One region of the Streptomyces sp. NPDC003393 genome, then DNA from elsewhere that is predicted to be linked to it. Evidence: riboswitches for the same ligand, from Rfam matches in the RefSeq annotation. Region 1 holds a riboswitch; the other holds the start of a gene.
The links. Region 1 has a riboswitch for glycine ahead of gcvP (aminomethyl-transferring glycine dehydrogenase). Riboswitches for the same ligand answer to the same signal wherever they lie in the genome.
Positions count from the first base shown of each region.

Region 1 (4,505 bases):
GGCGGGCCGGGATCCACACGGTCGACGAGCTGGCCGAGGCGGGAGAGGACGAGCTCGTACGGCTGCTGGGCAAGGCGCACGGGCAGGCGCTGTACGCCATGGCACTGGCGCACGACGAGCGGCCCGTGGTCGCCGAGCGCGAGGCCAAGTCGGTGTCGGTGGAGGACACCTACGACGTGGACATCCACGACCGGCTGCGGGTGGGCCTGGAGGTGCAGCGGCTCGCCGACAGGTGCGTACGGAGGCTGCGCGGGGCCGGGCTGTCGGGCCGCACCATCGTGCTGAAGGTACGGCGCTACGACTTCTCCACGCTGACCCGCTCCGAGACCCTGCGCGGGCCCACCGACGATCCGGCGGTGGTGCGGGAGGCGGCGGCCCGGCTGCTGGACTCGGTGGACACCACGGGCGGGGTGCGGCTGCTCGGGGTGGGCGTGTCCGGGCTCGCCGACTACACGCAGGAGGACCTGTTCGCCCAGGCGGCCGGCGCGCGGGTGGACAGCCCCGAGGAGGAACCCGCGGACGAATCGGCGCCGGAGCAGCCGGCCCCCGCCGAGCGGCACTGGCCGGCGGGCCACGACGTACGGCACACCGCATACGGGCACGGCTGGGTCCAGGGCAGCGGCCTCGGCCGGGTCACCGTCCGTTTCGAGACGCCCGACTCCGAGCCGGGGCGGGTGCGGACCTTCCGTGTCGACGACCCCGGCCTGGAGGCGGCGGATCCGCTGCCGCTGGTGCGGCGAAGACCGGACACCACCGACGGAGACCGCGGCGTCGCCGAAGCGGCCTGCGATACGGAAGCGGCCTGCGATACGGAAGCGACCGGTGGCACGGAAGCGACCGCTGGCACGGAAGCGACCGGTGGCACGGAAGCGACCGGTGGCACGGAAGCGACCGGTGACGCGGAAGGGACCGGTGGCACCGAAGCGGTGATCGGTGGCACGGAAACCACCGGCGGCACGGAGAACACCGGGAGCGCGTCCTCGGTGGCCGGCGGGCCCTGGCCGGGGTAGCGCGCCGGGCGGACGGCGCTCGCCCTCAGCTTTCCTCGGATCCGGATCCCGCGAGTCGGCCGAAGTCGTGGTCCGCAAGGGTGGGGGGAGGCGCCACATCGAGGCCGTAGTGGTGGTAGAGCTGCAGTTCCTGCTCGGGGGAGAGGTGGCGGCCGACGCCGAAGTCGGGGGCCTCCTTGATGAGGGCCCGGTCGAAGGGGACGTGCAGTTCGCCGCCGACGAGTTCGCTGGGCTCGAGCGGCACGAAGGCGTCCCGGGAGAACAGGCCGGTGCGTATGGCGGCCCACTCCGGCACCCCGGTCGCGTCGTCGAGGTAGACCTCGTCCACCGTGCCGATCTTGGTGCCGTTCCGGTCGAACGCCTTGCGGCCGATCAGGTTGCGCGGATCGATGTCGGTCTGCACGGTCCCTCCACTAGGTCGCAACTCATTCGTAAGCACTACAAAAGAGCACAATCGGGAGAGCGGCCACTCGAGCCCGCCCCGTGGAGCCCGCTGGTACCCTGGCAAACGGCTGCTGACCCCGTGCGGGAGAGTCCTCCACCACCATCGGAGGCGCCGAAGGAGCAAATCCTCCCCGGAATCTCTCAGGCCCCTGTACCGCACGGACGAGGTCACTCTGGAAAGCAGAGCGGGTGTCGACGGATGCCGCTCTCACCGACGGTGAAAACCGGGTGCCCTCGGGCGCTCCGGTGAAGCTCTCAGGTTGAGATGACAGAGGGGGAGGCCGTCGGGGCACCCGAGCCGTGGTGTCCCTCGAAGGTCGTGTCAGACCAGGAGGCCTCCGCAATGACCGCCCAGCGCATTCCGCTCTCCGAGCTCGAAAAGGGCATTCCCTTCGAACAGCGCCACATCGGGCCCGATCAGGAGGCGCGGGCCAAGATGCTCGCGCAGGTGGGTTACGGCTCGCTCGACGAGCTCACCGCCGCCGCGGTGCCGGATGTGATCAAGAACGCCGACGCGCTCGACCTGCCGGGTGCCCGCACCGAGGCCGAGGTACTGGCGGAGCTGCGCTCCCTCGCCGACCGCAACCAGGTCCTCGGCTCGATGATCGGTCTCGGGTACTACGGCACGTTCACCCCGCCCGTCATCCTGCGCAACGTCATGGAGAACCCGGCCTGGTACACCGCGTACACCCCGTACCAGCCGGAGATCTCGCAGGGCCGCCTCGAGGCGCTGCTGAACTTCCAGACCATGGTCGCCGACCTCACCGGGCTGCCGACCTCCGGCGCCTCCCTTCTGGACGAGGGCACCGCCGCCGCCGAGGCGATGGCACTGTCCCGGCGCATGGGCAAGAACAAGAAGGGCCTGTTCCTGGTCGACGCGGACGCGCTGCCCCAGACCATCGCCGTGATCAAGACCCGCGCCGAGCCGACCGGTGTCGAGGTCGTGGTCGCGGACCTCGGTGAGGGCATCCCCGCCGAGATCGCCGGGCGCGAGATCAACGGCGTGCTCCTGCAGTACCCGGGGGCCTCCGGCGCCGTACGCGACCTCAAGCCGGTGATCGACCAGGCCCACGAACTCGGCGCGCTGGTCACCGTCGCCGCCGACCTGCTCGCCCTGACCCTGCTGAAGTCCCCCGGCGAGCTGGGCGCGGACATCGCCGTCGGCACCACCCAGCGCTTCGGCGTGCCGATGGGCTTCGGCGGCCCGCACGCCGGCTACATGGCGGTGCACGAGAAGTTCGCCCGCAGCCTGCCCGGCCGCCTGGTCGGCGTCTCCGTGGACGCGGACGGCAACAAGGCCTACCGCCTGGCCCTGCAGACCCGTGAGCAGCACATCCGCCGCGAGAAGGCCACCAGCAACATCTGCACCGCCCAGGTGCTGCTCGCCGTCATGGCCGGCATGTACGCCGTCTACCACGGCCCCGAGGGGCTGAAGGGCATCGCGCAGCGCACCCACCGCTACGCCACGATCCTCGCCGCGGGCCTGAAGGCGGGCGGCGCCGAGGTCGTCCACGGCGCCTACTTCGACACGCTCACCGTCAAGGCCGAGGGCCGGGCCGCCGAGGTCGTCGCCGCCGCCCGCGAGGCCGGCGTGAACCTGCGCCTTGTGGACGCCGACCACGTCTCGATCGCCTGCGACGAGACCACCGACCGCGCTCAACTGCGCGCCGTGTGGTCCGCCTTCGGCGTCGAGGCCCGCATCGACGCCCTGGACGCCGCCGCCGAGGACACCCTGCCCGAGGCCCTGCTGCGCACCGACGCCTACCTCACCCATCCCGTCTTCCACCAGCACCGCTCCGAGACCGCGATGCTGCGCTACCTGCGCAGGCTGGCCGACCGCGACTACGCGCTCGACCGCGGCATGATCCCGCTGGGCTCCTGCACCATGAAGCTCAACGCGACCACGGAGATGGAGCCGGTCACCTGGCCCGAGTTCGGTGGGCTGCACCCCTTCGCGCCCGCCGAGCAGGCGCAGGGCTACCTCACCCTCATCCACGAGCTGGAGGACCGGCTCGCCGAGGTCACCGGCTACGACAAGGTCTCGCTCCAGCCCAACGCCGGCTCGCAGGGTGAGCTCGCCGGCCTGCTCGCCGTCCGCGGCTACCACCGTGCCAACGGCGACGGCCAGCGCACCGTCTGCCTCATCCCGTCCTCCGCGCACGGCACCAACGCCGCCAGCGCCGTGATGGCCGGCATGAAGGTCGTCGTCGTGAAGACGGCCGAGGACGGCGAGATCGACGTCGAGGACCTGCGGGCGAAGATCGAGCAGCACCGCGACCAGCTGGCCGTGCTGATGATCACCTACCCGTCGACGCACGGTGTGTTCGAGGAGCACGTCGCCGACATCTGCGCCCGGGTGCACGACGCCGGCGGCCAGGTCTACGTCGACGGCGCGAACCTCAACGCCCTGGTCGGGCTCGCCAAGCCGGGCCACTTCGGCGGCGACGTCTCCCACCTGAACCTGCACAAGACGTTCTGCATCCCGCACGGCGGCGGCGGTCCCGGCGTCGGCCCGGTCGCCGTACGCTCCCACCTGGCCCCGTACCTGCCCAACCACCCGATGCAGCCCGAGGCCGGGCCGGAGACGGGCGTCGGTCCGATCTCGGCCGCCCCCTGGGGCTCGGCGGGCATCCTGCCGATCTCCTGGGCGTACGTCCGGCTGATGGGCGGGGAGGGCCTCAAGCGCGCCACGCAGGTCGCGGTCCTCAGCGCCAACTACGTCGCCAAGCGCCTGGAGCCGCACTACCCGGTGCTCTACACCGGTCCCGGCGGCCTCGTCGCGCACGAGTGCATCATCGACCTGCGGCCGCTGACCAAGACGACCGGTGTGAGCGTGGACGACGTGGCCAAGCGGCTGATCGACTACGGCTTCCACGCGCCGACGATGTCGTTCCCGGTGGCCGGCACGCTGATGATCGAGCCGACCGAGTCGGAGGACCTGGCCGAGCTGGACCGCTTCTGCGACGCGATGATCGCGATCCGGGCGGAGATCGAGAAGGTGGGCTCCGGCGAGTGGCCCGCGGAGGACAACCCGCTGCGTGGCGCCCCGCA
Region 1 covers NZ_JBSFRB010000078.1:9,723-14,227, forward strand. The annotation lists gene ACWDUZ_RS37855 (DNA polymerase IV) at 1-1,010, shown strand, start outside; gene ACWDUZ_RS37860 (PRC-barrel domain-containing protein) at 1,036-1,413, opposite strand; glycine riboswitch at 1,527-1,621, shown strand; gene gcvP (aminomethyl-transferring glycine dehydrogenase) at 1,798-4,505, shown strand, end outside.

Region 2 (4,505 bases), on a different contig from region 1:
TCGTCCGCGATCCGGCGGAAGGCGGCGAAGTCCAGCTGCCGCGGGTAGGCCGACCAGCCGGCCACGATCAGCTTCGGCCGGGACTCCTTCGCCAGCCGTTCCACCTCGGCCATGTCGACCAGGCCGTCCTCGCCCACGTGGTAGGCGACGACGTCGTAGAGCTTGCCGGAGAAGTTGATCTTCATGCCGTGGGTCAGGTGCCCGCCGTGCGCGAGGTTCAGACCCATGATCGTGTCACCGGGCTGGAGCAGCGCGAACATCGCGGCCGCGTTCGCCTGGGCGCCGGAGTGCGGTTGCACATTGGCGTGCTCGGCGCCGAACAGGGCCCTGATGCGGTCGATGGCGATCTGCTCGACCACGTCGACGTGCTCGCAGCCGCCGTAGTAGCGGCGGCCCGGGTAGCCCTCGGCGTACTTGTTGGTGAGGACCGAGCCCTGGGCCTCCATGACGGCGACCGGGGCGAAGTTCTCCGAGGCGATCATCTCCAGCGTGGACTGCTGGCGGTGCAGCTCGGCGTCGACGGCGGCGGCCACCTCCGGGTCGAGCTCGTGCAGGGGGGTGTTCAGAACAGTCATGTGCGTGTGTCCGCTCCTCAGCCGGCGGTCTCGGCGGCGTACTCGTCGGCGGAGAGCAGGTCGGCCGGCTCCTCCGCGACACGCACCTTGAACAGCCAGCCGCCCTCGAAGGGCGCGGAGTTCACCAGCGACGGGTCGTTCACCACGTCCTCGTTGACCTCGGTGACCTCACCGCTGACCGGGGAGTACAGGTCGGAGACCGACTTGGTCGACTCCAGCTCCCCGCAGGTCTCGCCCGCGGTCACCGTGGTGCCGACCTCCGGCAGGTCGGCGTAGACGACATCGCCGAGCGCGTTGGCCGCGAACTCCGTGATGCCGACCGTCGCGACGCCGTCCTCGGCGGGCGACAGCCACTCGTGCTCCTTGCTGTAGCGCAGCTGCTGGGGGTTGCTCATGGCCTGAATTCTCCTGTACGCGGGGGACTGCTGGTGACTGAGGGACTGCTGAAAGCTCTGGTGAGCAGGTTGATGTGCCGGCCGTCGCACGTACGGGCGCGACACACCGGCACACGGCGTCCGGGACCCACCCTGCCGGGCCGGTCCTACTTCTGCCGCTTGTAGAAGGGCAGCGCCACGACCTCGTACGGCTCGTGCCTGCCCCGGATGTCCACGCCGGCGCCCGGCGTGCCCGGCGCGGCGTGCGCGGCGTCGACGTACGCCATGGCGATCGGCTTGCCCAGGGTGGGGGAGGGGGCACCGGAGGTGACCTGGCCGATCACCTCGCCGCCCGCGACGACGGGGTACCCGGCGCGCGGGACGCGACGGCCCTCGGCGACCAGGCCGACGAGCACCCGGGGCGGCTGGGAGGCGGCGCGCTCGGCGGCGGCCAGCAGTGCCTCGCGGCCCACGAAGTCACCCTCCTTGTCGAACTTGACCACCCGGCCGAGTCCGGCGTCGAACGGGGTCAGTTCGGTCGTCAGCTCGTTCCCGTACAGCGGCATGCCCGCCTCCAGGCGCAGCGTGTCGCGGCAGGACAGCCCGCACGGCACCAGCCCGGCGTCCGCTCCGGCGTCGGTCAGCGCCTGCCACAGCTTCTCGGCGTCGGCCGGCGCCACGAACAGCTCGAAGCCGTCCTCGCCGGTGTAGCCGGTGCGCGCGATCAGCGCCGGCACCCCGGCGACCGTGCCGGGCAGGCCGGCGTAGTACTTCAGGCCGTCCAGGTCGGCGTCGGTGAGGGAGGCGAGGATCGCGGGGGACTCCGGGCCCTGCACGGCGATCAGCGCGTAGTTGTCCCGGTCGTCGCGGACCTCGGCGTCGAAACCGGCCGCCCGCTCGCTGAGCGCGTCCAGCACGACCTGGGCGTTGGAGGCGTTGGCGACGACCATGTACTCGGCCTCGGCCAGCCGGTAGACGATCAGGTCGTCCAGGATGCCGCCGTCCTCCCGGCAGATCATGGTGTACCTGGCCCGGCCCACGCCGACGGAGGCGATGTTGCCGACCAGCGCGTGGTTCAGCAGGGCGGCCGCCTGCGGGCCGGTGACGGTGATCTCACCCATGTGGGAGAGGTCGAAGAGCCCGGCCCGGGTACGCACGGCGATGTGCTCGTCGCGCTCGGAGCCGTAGCGCAGCGGCATGTCCCAGCCGGCGAAGTCGGTCATCGTCGCACCGAGCGCGCGGTGCACCGCGTCGAGCGCGGTATGACGGAGCGGACGGGGTGCGGAACTGCTCATCGGGCGTGTCTCCCAGGCTGTGGGGATCCCCCCGCGCGAGCGTGGCCCGGCGCGGGGAAGGGCGAGGACGGATCGGTGTCCTCCCCATCTGTCATCGGAACCTGAGAGGTTCGCCATGACCGCCGTAGGACGGACGGTCATGGCTTGCACCTTGGGTGGAGCCGCTGCGGCAGCGGCCCGCTTTTCAGATGTGCCTCGCCCGCGCGGTAACGGTGCCTGAGAGATTCAAGGGAGGGACTTGCTCCTTCGGCGCCCCAGCGAGACGGCTGCTGGGAACTCTCCCGCGCGGATTCAAACGGCCTGTATGCAGTTGGCGCGGACATCATTGCACGCCGGGCCGGATCACGTCAGGCCGCGTCTGTGACCGACCCGTGGCAGAACGCGCATGAAATCGCGGGACGCCGGGCATTACCTTCTCTTTACGCTCGAAGGGGAGGACGATGACGCTGAACAGGACCACGCCGGCGTACGCCACGAGTCGCGCCCTCGACCTGCCCGGCCGCCCCGGAGCCCGGGGGCCGCTCGCGCGGGCCCGCGAACACGGCGGCCGGCGGCCCGTCCCCGTGGTGCGCGACCTGCGCGAGCGCGCCGGCCGCGGCCCGCACGCGCTCTTCTTCGGCCCGAACGACCTGGCCGTGGTCACCGGCCTGCCCGGCAGCGGCAAGTCGACCCTGATGCGGCGGGCGGTGCGCGGCCCGGGGATCGACTCCCAGGACACCCGCGACCGCTGGGACGCCCGCCTCGCATCCCGCCTGCCCTACGCGCTCTACCGTCCGCTGGTCCGCCTCGCCCACTACGCCGCGCTGCGCCGCGCGCTGCGCTCCGGCGAGGGAGTCGTGGTCCACGACTGCGGCACGCAGAGCTGGGTCCGCGGCTGGCTGGCCCGCGCCGCCCGCCGCCGCGGCGGCACGCTCCACCTGATCCTGCTGGACGTCACCCCCGAGGCCGCGGCGGACGGCATGCGCCGGCGCGGCCGCGGTGTCTCCCGCTACGCCTTCCTGCGCCACCGCAGGGCCACGGCGCGCCTGCTGCGCGCGGTGGAGCGGGGCGAGCTGCCGCGAGGCTGCGGCTCGGCGGTCCTGCTGGACCGCGAGGCGGCGGCCGCGCTGCGCCGGATCGGCTTCACCGGTCCGCCCCGCACCGGCACCCGATAGCCTTTCGGTCACAACAGCGGTTTCCAGCAGGTGGTAGGCGAATGGACATTCCGGCGGACTTCTCCGGGGGCTACCCGGCCGACTATCCGGCACAGGCGCATCCCCAGCCGCACGGCGGCTGGCCCGGCAACGAGCTGGAGGAAGTGCTCTCCGCCTCCATCGGCATCCCCTCGGCCGGCGGCCGGATCGTCGAGGTGCTGGGCCGCAGCTTCCTGTGGGTCCCCCTGCCCGGCGGCGGTGGCCCGCACAGCGGTCCGCTCGATCTGCCCACCCTGGAGATCGACGGCCAGGCCTACGTTCCGGTGTTCAGCTCCGAGGAGCAGTTCCGCCAGGTCGCCGGCGCCCACATGCCGTACGCCATCGCACCCGCCGTCGAGTTCGCGCGCGGACTGCCCCCGCAGGTCGGCATCGCGCTGAACCCGGAGGGCGTGGTCGGCATCCCGCTGCCCCCGCCGGCCGTGGCCGAACTCTGCCGCGCCGGGCGCACCGAACTGGACGGTCCGGGAGGTGGCCGCGTCCGGCTGTTCGAACCCGACTGGCAGGACGACCCGGTGGACTTCCTGGCCGCCGCCTCCGACGAGTTCGCCGGCACGGGCGTGGTCCTCGCGGCCCGCCGCTGCCTGGCCGCGATAGAGACGGCCGACCCGGTGATGTTCATAGGCGTCGAGCTCTCCCAGTGGGACGACGACCTGCGCGCCCGCCCCCTGGAGGCCCTGGGCCGCGCCCTCGCCAAGGTCCCCGTCCGGTGGCCCGTCAACCTGGTCCTGCTGGACGTGACGGACGACCCGGTGGCGGGCTGGCTGAAGGAAAAGGTCCGGCCGTTCTACCAGTACGGCCACTGAAGACCTGTCAGCGGCGCGGGACCGTGGCGCGATCCGGCTCCCCCCGCGGGGGAGCGACGGGCCACGGTCTTCCCCGCACCCGCGCGACGACACCACGCACCGAGCCCGCGGACGGGCTCTAAGCTGGAGCCACGGCTCGGTCGAAACGTTGCTTGTACGAAGGGGCGGTAAAAAGTGAGCGCGAGCGGCACGGCCGCGGCCGGGCACGTGGAGCAGACACTGCGCCAGGTGACGCCCGGACGCCACGACGCCTACGAGGCGCTGC
Region 2 covers NZ_JBSFRB010000040.1:53,377-57,881, forward strand. The annotation lists gene glyA (serine hydroxymethyltransferase) at 1-575, opposite strand, end outside; gene gcvH (glycine cleavage system protein GcvH) at 593-970, opposite strand; gene gcvT (glycine cleavage system aminomethyltransferase GcvT) at 1,117-2,244, opposite strand; glycine riboswitch at 2,323-2,438, opposite strand; glycine riboswitch at 2,439-2,538, opposite strand; gene ACWDUZ_RS30295 (AAA family ATPase) at 2,685-3,398, shown strand; gene ACWDUZ_RS30300 (enhanced serine sensitivity protein SseB) at 3,440-4,240, shown strand; gene ACWDUZ_RS30305 (enhanced serine sensitivity protein SseB C-terminal domain-containing protein) at 4,415-4,505, shown strand, end outside.
Region 2: it holds a riboswitch for glycine, as region 1 does, so the genes downstream of both, gcvT (glycine cleavage system aminomethyltransferase GcvT) here and gcvP (aminomethyl-transferring glycine dehydrogenase) in region 1, are expected to answer to the same signal.